Regions from separate parts of the Mahella australiensis 50-1 BON genome, predicted to be linked through region 1. Evidence: riboswitches for the same ligand, from Rfam matches in the RefSeq annotation. Region 1 holds a riboswitch; the other holds the start of a gene.

The links. A riboswitch is a leader RNA that binds a small molecule or an ion and turns the genes downstream of it on or off. The one in region 1 is predicted to bind thiamine pyrophosphate.
Region 2: it holds a riboswitch for thiamine pyrophosphate, as region 1 does, so the genes downstream of both, thiE (thiamine phosphate synthase) here and thiT (energy-coupled thiamine transporter ThiT) in region 1, are expected to answer to the same signal.

Annotation. Positions count from the first base shown of each region.
Region 1 covers NC_015520.1:2,452,423-2,457,916, reverse strand. Annotated here, with positions in the region: gene MAHAU_RS11485 (DUF362 domain-containing protein) at 1-360, shown strand, start outside; gene MAHAU_RS11480 (RidA family protein) at 617-1,111, shown strand; TPP riboswitch at 1,484-1,588, shown strand; gene thiT (energy-coupled thiamine transporter ThiT) at 1,678-2,313, shown strand; gene MAHAU_RS11470 (ferritin-like domain-containing protein) at 2,377-2,784, shown strand; gene abc-f (ribosomal protection-like ABC-F family protein) at 2,793-4,646, opposite strand; gene MAHAU_RS11460 (DUF2225 domain-containing protein) at 4,772-5,437, shown strand.
Region 2 covers NC_015520.1:2,174,866-2,180,359, reverse strand. Annotated here, with positions in the region: gene thiC (phosphomethylpyrimidine synthase ThiC) at 1-369, opposite strand, end outside; gene thiM (hydroxyethylthiazole kinase) at 366-1,169, opposite strand; gene MAHAU_RS10185 (hypothetical protein) at 1,166-1,600, opposite strand; gene thiE (thiamine phosphate synthase) at 1,602-2,225, opposite strand; TPP riboswitch at 2,281-2,395, opposite strand; gene MAHAU_RS10175 (LysM peptidoglycan-binding domain-containing protein) at 2,478-2,831, opposite strand; gene MAHAU_RS10170 (aminopeptidase) at 3,011-4,126, shown strand; gene MAHAU_RS10165 (aldo/keto reductase) at 4,356-5,165, shown strand; gene MAHAU_RS10160 (VOC family protein) at 5,240-5,494, shown strand, end outside.

The sequences.
Region 1 (5,494 bases):
GCTAAAAAACGTGGTTTACCGGCAACTCTTGATGATATAAAAGTTTTAGGCATACCTGTAAACGATGTAAAAGTGAAAGATTTCGAGATGCCGCCGCGCCGCGGCGTAAGCTTTCTGGACGGCAAGGTACCGCGGTTTATGGTCGGTTTTTTGCGCAACGTGACTATGGCCAGGCCGGTATTTGATCATGACGCGTGTAAAGGGTGCGGCGATTGCGCCGATAATTGCCCGCCTAGGGCTATAAAGATGGTGGATAAGCGCCCTCGTGTCGATTTAAATATATGCATAAGATGCTTTTGCTGTCAGGAGCTATGTCCTTATAAAGCTGTCGATATAAAGAAATCATGGATTTTTAGGTAAGAAATCGGGTGAAAATTATACATATTGCACAAAAAATTCATGTTGATATATTATGAAGCATGTGCTATAATAACTTATGTCAATCATTTGCCGGGCGTTCTTCTGCCTCGACCCGCCAGCGGCTGGGGAAACGCCCGGATAAATGTGATGGAGCTGGATAAGGCTCATGTTCTGTAACATTTTTGTACTGTAACATTTCGCCTTTCTATCTTATAAGAACATCTTAATTGACTTTTATCTCGTTAGGCGGCAGCTCTTGCCGCCATTATTTTTACATATACGGGTGATGCTATTGTCTATTATAGAAGAAAGAATAAAGGCATTGGGATTAGAACTACCGCAGACGACTGCACCTGTGGGGGCGTACATACCGGCGATTATATGCGGCAATATGGTCTTTGTATCGGGACAATTGCCCACAGTAAACAGCATAGCACAATACAAAGGCAGCGTAGGCGATGGCATATCGGTGGATGAAGGCTATCAAGCGGCGCGGCTGGCTGCGTTAAATGCTTTAGCTGTATTAAAAAGTGCCGTTGGCGACCTCGATAAAGTAAAACGTATTGTAAAGATAACAGGTTATGTCAGATCAGCGCCGGGTTTTGAGCAACAGCCTAAAATAGTCAATGGTGCCTCCGAGCTGATAGTCGATATATTTGAAGAAGCCGGCCGTCATGCGCGCGCGGCCATAGGCGTATCAGAGTTGCCGGCCGGCGTACCGGTAGAGATAGAACTTATAGCCGAGATATGAAAATTTTATCTGGAATTCGTAATATATGACTGAAACGGGCGACATAAAGCGATGCAAATGATATAAAGCCTGAGAACGCCTTGAAATATTGTGTAGGCGTACTCAATGAGTGCAGCGCAGAGCAAGCGTAGGTCGGGCATGGACGCCCGACCAGCCGGCACTGAGCATGGACGCGAATTGCCGGCGTTAGCTTGCTCAAGCGAAGCGAATTGTAAGTACGCCAGCAATATTTCATGAGCGGGCGTAGGATTTATATCATTGCATGCGTTGAATTTGTTATATTACTAATCGCAGGAAAATTTTATTATCAGGCTTGTAATACAAGCCATGATAGTGCTATAATAGCAAGTGTAAAATTAAATATGTTTGATCTGTGTCCGCTAGGGGAGCTGAATAGCTGAGAAAGCGAGTGTCTCTCGCTTAACCCTTGGAACCTGTCTAGATAATACTAGCGTAGGGAAGCGGTTTGTTAAGAGCTTAAGACCGCATGCCTAGCATGTGGTCTTTTTTGACCTCCTTTCCGGGCATAGTCAGGCAAATACTACAAAGGGAGAGGAGGTGAGCGTATGGATTACATCATAAGTGTATTTGAGGACTTGACCGAGATTACGCCCACCACTATAGCAGTGGTGATAGCGGTATTGGCAGTAGTCGGTTTTTTAGCTGTAATAGGCCCCAAAGCCCGCTTTAATACCAAATCTGTCGTGTACGGAGGCTTATGCATAGCCGTAGCCTTTATATTGTCCTATATACGTTTTTATCATTGGCCGCAGGGGGGCTCGATAACATTGGCCAGTATGCTGCCAATGTTCGTATATGCCTATATCTTTGGCCCGGCAGCCGGTATTGCGGCAGGCGTTGCTTACGGCCTTTTGCAACTGATACAGGATCCTTTTATACTACATCCTGTACAGGTATTGCTAGATTATATAATAGCTTTTGGAGCATTGGGCCTGGCCGGCTACTGCCGAAATAATATAAGCCTAGGGGTATTGCTCGGTGGTTTTGGTAGATTTATGGCCAGCTTTCTGTCCGGCGTAATATTCTTTGCAAGTTATGCGCCGGAGGGCATGAATCCCATATGGTATTCTATGGTGGTTAATGGTATGGTTATAGGTACGGATACGGCCATTTGTTTTGTAATATCCCTAATACCGCAGGTGAGGAGCATGATAGAACGATTGCGCTCTAACGCGATATAAGGCGACACCGATGCGGATTGTGCTGCATAGTATATATAAGAATCTATATATGGAGATGATACTATGTATGCCGATAAGTCCGATCTGGTCAGGCGCATAAGGGAAGCTATGGAAGGTGAGCGGCATGATGCGGCTTTTTATGCTGTACTCATCGAAATGGCACCGCCTGAGGACAAGGATATTATAAAAGGTATACGCGAGGATGAACTTAAACATTACAGGATGTTCAGCGATATGTATACCTATCTCACAGGTTCTTCCATAAGTGTGCCTGAGCCTGAGATATCGCCGCCTAAAAGCTACAAGGATGGCTTGGCCAGCGCCATAATGGGGGAAACAAACGCCGTAGAAGAATATAGGATCATACTGATAGAGGCTCCGTTCTGGTATATGAAGAATTGGATGTATATAATTGTGACTGATGAGCAAAAACATGCGGACAGATTTAATATGTTATACAGCAGGGCATAGGTTTGAGCCTATGCCCATTTTTCATATAACTCTTCCAATTCAGTTTTGAGCTTGGCATGTTCATCCGTTAATTGACGCATTTTTTGACCGTCGGTATATACATCTGGATCGCACATGGCCGCCTCCAACTCTGCTATACGGTCTTCTATAGTTACTATTTCGGCTTCTATATCTTGAGATGCCGCGGCCTGCGATGTATTTTCGGTTTTGGGTTTAGCCCTCCTTTTGGCCGATGTAACCGAAATTTGAAGCGATCCATCCTGTAGATGTTTTTGCTGCCAGTAATCGTCATAATTCCCTTCATATACGGTTATCCCATCAGGTGTAAGTTCGAGTATTATATCGGCTATCTTGTTTATAAAATACCTGTCATGGGATACCGCCAGCAATGTACCATCATAATCTTTTAAAGCGTCCTCCAGCGCTTCACGCGCTGATATGTCAAGATGATTAGTCGGTTCGTCCAGCAGCAGCATATTATATCCTGCCGGCATTAATTTGGCCAACGCTAGGCGGGCGCGTTCACCACCGCTCAAATCGTTTATTCTCTTAAGTACGTCGTCGCCCTTAAAAAGAAATACAGCCAATATCTTTCGCACATCGGTCTGGCTGAGAAGTGGGTAAGCGTCCCAGAGCTCTTCGAGAACGGTTTTGTCAGGATTAAGGCCAGCATGCTCCTGATCATAATATCCTAAAAACGTATTCTGTCCTATACGAATCCTGCCGGATGAAGGCTCCAATTGGTCTGCTATGATTTTGAGCAGAGTGGATTTACCTATGCCATTGGAGCCTATAACGGCAGCCCTCTGGCCGCGTTTTAATTCGAAGGTTACATCGTTTAGCACGCATTTATTTTCAAATGATTTACTCAGCGATTCCACTTTTAATGCATCATTGGCGCCGCGCTGGCGCGCTTTGAAAGCAAAGCTTATGCTCTGCTGTTCGACGGGCTTATCTATGCGTTCAATACGGTCCAGCGCTTTTTGACGGCTTTGGGCGGCGCGTATACTTTTTTCCCGGTTATATGAGCGGAATCTGTCTATAATCTCCTGCTGACGTTTTATTTCTTTCTGTTGGAGGTCATAGTCTTTAGCTCGCTGTACTATGAATTCGCGCTTTAAAGCTGCATATCGCGAATAGTTGCCATCATAGACTGTCATCATAGTATTTTCTATATCGAATATTTTATTACATACGGCGTCCATGAAATAGCGATCGTGCGATATAACCATTACAGCGCCCGCATAGTTTTGCAAGAAGCTCTCCAACCACTGAGTGGCTTCAATATCCAAATGATTAGTCGGTTCGTCGAGCAATAATAGCTGCGGTTTTTGCAGCAGCAATTTACCGAGTGCTACGCGTGTCTTCTGACCACCGCTCAAAGTGGTTACGGCTTGCTCGAATTCGTTCGGAGAGAACCCCAAGCCAATAAGTACGCCCCTTGTATAGCTTTCATAGCTGTAACCGTCCAAATGAGTGAATTGGTCGGACAGGCGAGCGTATTCGGACATCGTGCCTTTATCCGTCTGACCATCCGCCATAAGCCGTTCTAATTCGTGCATGCGCGTCTCTATGGCTATTACCTCGTTGAAAGCTGAGAGCATTTCGTCCCAAACAGTATTTTTTACATCCAGGCCGGCATCTTGCGATAAATAGCCTATCGAACATTGGCCAGGCATGTATATCTCGCCGGCATCGGCGTGCTCTATACCTGTTATTATTTTCATAAGCGTAGTTTTACCGGCACCGTTGGGGCCTACTATGCCTATTTTATCGCCTTGTTCTACGCGAAAGCTTATATCTTTTAATATATCTTTTGAACCGAAGGCTTTGCTTATGCCCTTGGTTTCGAGAACGGTCAATCTGATTCGCTCCTTCCGTATTCTATGATTATTTTATCATAGTTGCATTGTGGCTGCAATGTGCCATTAAGTGAATTTGCCGCGCTGATTCATAAGGTGTATAATTAGCAATTGGGAGGGATTGAATGAATAGAGAGGCTTTATATACAAAGGAAATAAAATGCCCTGTGTGCGGCAAAAATTTTACTTCCACACGTGTCAGAACGTCGGCGATAAAAGTGGAAACGAGAGATAGCGATTTTTGCGTGCATTATAAAGGTGTCAATCCGATGTTTTATGACATTTATGTGTGCCCGCACTGCGGATATGCAGCTTCAGTCGACCGCTTCGACAAAATAGATGTTGAGGGAAAAAAGGCTGTGCTTCAGCATACGGCCCCAAGCTGGACATCGCGCGATTACGGTGGCGAGCGTACATTGGAGCAGGCGTTGGAGTGCTATAAATTGGCGCTTTTATGCGCTCAATTGAAGCACGATAAACCATCGGAATTAGCGGCCTTATGCCTGCGGATAGCCTGGCTGTATCGCTTCGGCCAGGATGAACAAGGAGAAAGGCGCTTTTTGCAGGCAGCACTGGATGAATATATCGCTGCTTATGAGCGTCAGATCGATAATAACGTAAATGAGATGAATTTACTCTATATTATAGGTGAATTATACCGACGTTTGGGCAATGCTGCGCAAGCGGTGCAATGGTTTAGCCGCGTTGTAAATCATAAAGACAGGGAGAACAATCCTCTGTTGATATCCATGGCCCGTGAAGGATGGCAATCCATAAAGGAGAAGAAATAGTATTTGACAATATAAGAAAAGATCTAGTATAATAATGATATAGATTGAATCGTTTCA
Region 2 (5,494 bases), 280 kb from region 1:
TATGGGTACTGTACCAAGCATAACTTTGCAATGATCCAAAATAGTCCGGCGCACGTCATCTATGTCTCCGCCGGTACTCAGATCCATGATCGAATGTGCTCCTGCACTGACGGCTGTCTCAAGTTTTGACAACTCGGCGGCAAGGTCGTTAAAAGCCTCGGATGTGCCTATATTGGCGTTTACCTTGGTGCTCAACCCTTTGCCTACAGCTATTGGATTTAAGCCTTTATGGTTTGTGTTTGCCGGCAGCACTATAGCGCCATCGGCAATGCCATGGCGCAGTTCTTCTGGCTCTATGCCTTCTGCTAATGCGGCGGTCCTCATTTGCTCCGTTATGATGCCGTTTTTGGCGGCTTGCAATTGTGTCATATCGTTACAACCTCCTCTATATTGAGATATTGCTCTATCGAAGCTGTATCCAAATTATACAGCTCATCCATTAGGGTGGCTTTAAAAGTACCGGGGCCTTTTACATCATCTCTCTTGGCTGCTAACTGTCCGGCTATGCCAAAGCAAGCCATGGCCGCAGCCGAGGACTGCACATGATCGTTCTCCACGGCCGCAAAACAGCCTAATATCGATGCCGCCATGCATCCCGTCCCTACCACGCGGCCCATCATGGCGTCGCCGTTTCCGACCCTGAGCGTGCGGCTGCTGTCGGCTATTATGTCGGCAGCGCCGGTTACGACCACTGTGCAAGCGTATATTTTTGCTGCATCGCGGCATGAGGCCTCTATATTATCATATTGCCCTATTGATTCAACGCCTTTGACGGTGCCGCCTTGCCCGGCTAATATGCTTATCTCTCCAGCATTGCCTTTTATTACGGATACGTGGACGTTATCCAATAACCTTTTTATGGTATCGGTGCGCAGTTTGGTTGCTCCGAGGCCTACGGGATCCAATATAACCGGTATATTCAATCGATTTGCTTTTTTGCCGGCAGCCACCATGGCATCTATTTGGTCCGGCGTGGGTGTACCTATATTTATCACCAGAGCGTTGGATGCTGCTGCCATTTCCTCCACCTCATCGACAGCATGCGTCATGACCGGGAGAGCGCCTATGCACAGCGTGGCATTGGCGCAGTCGTTGATAGTCACCTGATTGGTTATGTGATGTATGAGCGGCTTTTCATGCCGTACTCTCTCCAGTAATTGTCCTGTCATATCTTTCTTTCCTCCATAATATCGTATATATTTTTTTCCAGCGCGTATAGATTATAGCGCATAGTCTTAAAAGTAGAAGCGGCCTCATTGGAATATAATTTAGCGAATTCCTCCAGCACGCGGCAACATTCCTGCGTTCGTTTCATATTGGCGGCTAATATGCGTTGTATATTATCGCGCTGATCTTCATCTTTATTTGGCGTTGCGGCGCCTACATCGGATTGGACATCGCGGGCGTGCAATAGTTGCGGATAGGGTGCTATTAGATCACTGGCCTGTTTTACCTGATGGCGCAACGCCTTGAGCTGCTGGCTTAACGTCTCGTCGTTTAATGCAAAGCGGCATATATCCTCCGATACGCGCAGCCCTTCGCGCAGGCGGTTTATATTGGCGTCTATGACGCGCAGTATCAGTTGTTCGATTATGTTCATGCTATGTATTCCTCCTCATCGCTTGGATTAGCTCTGCCGTTGCCGCTGCTATATCGCGGGCGTTGAATATAGCCGATATTACCGCTATGCCGGCGGCCCCAGCGCCCATAACCTCGGTTGCGTTGTATGAGTATATACCGCCTATCGCTATGACCGGTATAGTCACGGCATGGCATATGTCGTAAAGATCGGCGATGCCTATGGGCGGTTCTGCATCATCCTTGGATATGGTGGGGAATACAGGACCTGCTCCTATATAATCAGCGCCCTGCCGTTGAGCCATTATAGCCTGCTGCGGCGTTTGCACAGATATGCCTATTACAGCAGATGAGCCTAATATTTGTCGGGCAAATTCTATGGGCAAATCATTTTGGCCGAGGTGTACGCCGGTTGCTCCGGAGGCCAGCGCTATGTCAGCCCTGTCATCTATTATCAAAGGCACGCCGTAGCGATCGGTTATTGCTTTAACGCGCGTTGCTCTTTCTATATATTGTTTGGCGCTTGTGTTCTTTTCGCGCAGCTGTATAATACTGGCGCCGCCTTTTATGGCGGCCTCTACCATACGCTCAACTGGTTTATCATTTCTATAGCTGCCGGCTATGGCATAAAGTCCGGATATATTCATATAATCCCTCCTCTCGAAAAATAAATTAAGGCCATGAACCTGATGTCCATGGCCTGTATATACGCATTCCACATTCCTACGCCGGCATTAACCGGATCAGGTTCAATGGGTCAAAGGATTCAACGGTCCTTTATCTCAGCCGGCCTCATCCGGCACCCCAGTGGTCACCTATTCAATTTTTGTATATTCTATCATGCAGGAGAAAGCATGTCAATGACGATTTTCTCTATAATATGATATTTGTGTTGATTGTTATTTACCTACCGGTATGCATATTACCTGACCTATCTGAAGCTTATTAGGATTAACCCCGGGATTAGCTGCCTGTATAGCCGCCACCGTGGTATTATACGTTTTGGCTAACTTCCAAAAGGTATCCCCGGCCTTGATCGTGTATGATCGAGAACCTGCCGGACAGGGTTTGGCGGGAGGAGTATTACTTCCAGGTATGCATATTACCTGGCCTATCTGAAGCTTATTAGGATTAACCCCGGGGTTGGCCGCCTGTATAGCTGCCACCGTGGTATTATACGTTTTGGCTAACTTCCAAAAGGTATCCCCGGCCTTGATCGTGTATGCAAATGATCCGGACGGACAAGTAGGCATAATTAAACACCACCTTTATTAATATATAAGATATCTGATACATGTTATGTATGTTGTCGCTGAAATGTTCATTAGAGTGTCGAGGGCTGAAGCATGGATTATTGCTTGCAAAAGCATCCAATAAAGAATTATAATACAAAGGTGCTCTGTTGAATGAGATTAATTAAGGAGATTTAGACATGATAGATTCAAGATTAAATAATTTGGCAAAGGTGTTGGTGCATTATTCAACCAATGTAAAAAAAGGTGATTTTGTGCTAGTGCAGGCCGGAGATATAGCCTTGCCTTGGATAATTGAAGTGGCGAAAGAGGCTGTATCTGTTGGGGCTCATGTGGAGACGCTTGTGGATATACCCGAAATGTCTGAACTGATGCTGAAAATTGCATCTGAGCAGCAGCTGCTGCAAGAGCGATTCATCCAAAGACAAGTGATAGAAAGGGCTGATGTGTGGCTCACCGCATGGGGCGATAAAAATACCCGCTGCAACGCTAATATAGATCCCGCAAGACTGCAAATCGCTGCTAGAGGACAAAGCACATGGCGCAAGATTTATTCTGAACGTATGGGCAACGGTACGTTGCGATGGTGTGGCACACAGTTTCCTACACAAGCCAATGCACAAGAAGCTGATATGAGCTTATGGGAGTATGAGGATTTCGTATACAGCGCAGGGTTATTGGATAAAGATGATCCTATAGCGGAATGGCAGCGAGTGCACAGAGAACAGGAACGATGGGTTAAATATCTGAATGATAAGAATGAAATACATATAATATCAAAAGGCACCGATATCATTGTTAATACGTCGAGCAGGAGATGGATAAATTGCGACGGTAAAGAGAACTTTCCTGATGGGGAAATATTTACATCTCCGGTGGAGAACGCCATAAACGGACATATAACCTTTAGCTTTCCCGGTATTTACATGGGTAAGGCCATAGAGGGAATATATCTGGAAATAAAGGACGGCAAGGTGGTAAAAGCCGCTGCTCAAAAGGGTGAGGGTTTGTTGAAGGCTTTGCTGGATACGGATGAAGGTGCAAGCTATTTCGGCGAAGTGGCCATAGGTACGAACTACGGGATTCAACGTTTTACTAGGAACATGCTATTCGATGAAAAAATAGGCGGTACTGTGCACATGGCCATAGGGGATTCAATGCCTGAGGCAGGCGGCAGGAATCGTTCAACTATACATTGGGACATGTTGTGCGATATGAGAAAGGGCGGCGAAATATATGCCGACGATCAGCTTTTTTATAAGGATGGCTATTTTATAGATGATGTGTTAAGGTAAAGCAAATTTGAGCGTAGCAACTGCTCAACCATATTGCTGTGCGAGCTATGTATTTCATAGATAATTTTGTATATAAGGTTTTGACGGTTATAAGAATTGGATGGGCATAATTCTTGCGTTATTGAGCTGGAAAGCCAGTAAAAGCGAAACAAAGCACTTGTTCTATCTAGGGTTTTGTGCTAAAATAAATATATAAATATACATAAATATTGCGTAAGGGGGACTAAAGATGAGGGATAGCATAAAGGAATGTACCGTATTGAATAACGGTGTGAATATGCCATGGCTTGGCTTAGGCGTATGGCAGATGACCGATGAAGAGGCCACGTCGTCCATAAAGATAGCTACAAAGATTGGTTACAGAAGTATAGATACAGCGGCTATCTATGGCAATGAAAGCGGTGTGGGTCGGGGAATAAAGGAATGTGGTATACCGAGGGAGGAGCTTTTCATAACCACAAAGCTGTGGAATGAAAACCAAGCGAATGGTTATGACGCAATAATGGACGGCTTTGAGCAAAGCCTAAGGAGATTACAGCTCGAATATGTGGACCTGTATCTGATACATTGGCCGGTTGGCGATAAATACATAGCTGCGTGGAGAGCTATGATCGATATCTATAAATCCGGTAGAGCTCGCGCTATCGGGGTCAGCAATTTTGATGTCAATCATTTGGAGGATATAATAAAAGACAGCGGCGTAGTTCCAGCTATCGACCAAGTGGAATATCATCCGCTTAACACGAGACCGGAACTATATGATTATTGCAAATCCAATAATATACAGCTCGAAGCCTACAGTCCTTTAATGCGAGGCAATGTCAATAACGTGCCGCTGTTGAAGGAATTAGCAGAAAAATACGGCAAGACGCCTGCCCAAATAGTTTTGAGATGGGACATTCAAAAAGATGTCGTTGCCATACCGAAGGCTACTCATGAGAAACATATAAAAGAGAATGCCGATATATTTGACTTTGAATTATCCCAAGAGGATATGGAAAGGATAAGCGGCTTAAATCAAAATAAACGGTTTTTATAATTAAATGTCAGCTTTGGGCAGGGTGCGGTAATGTGGCACTCTGCCCGATTCAATAAATTAAAAGGAGTTTTTGCATGGATAATGGGATTTTGGGAACGACTGCTGTCGCACAGATAGGGATTATTGTTAACAATATAGAACGATCAGCGAAGAAATTTGCAGATTTTTTTGGTATGGAAGTTCCAGAGATAACTATAACCGATACATACGACAAGACATTAGCGCAATATAAAGGCGAACCTACTAAGGCCCGTTCTAAACTGGCATTCTTGCATATGTCCAATAACATCGATATCGAACTCATAGAGCCGGACGATGAACCGTCGACA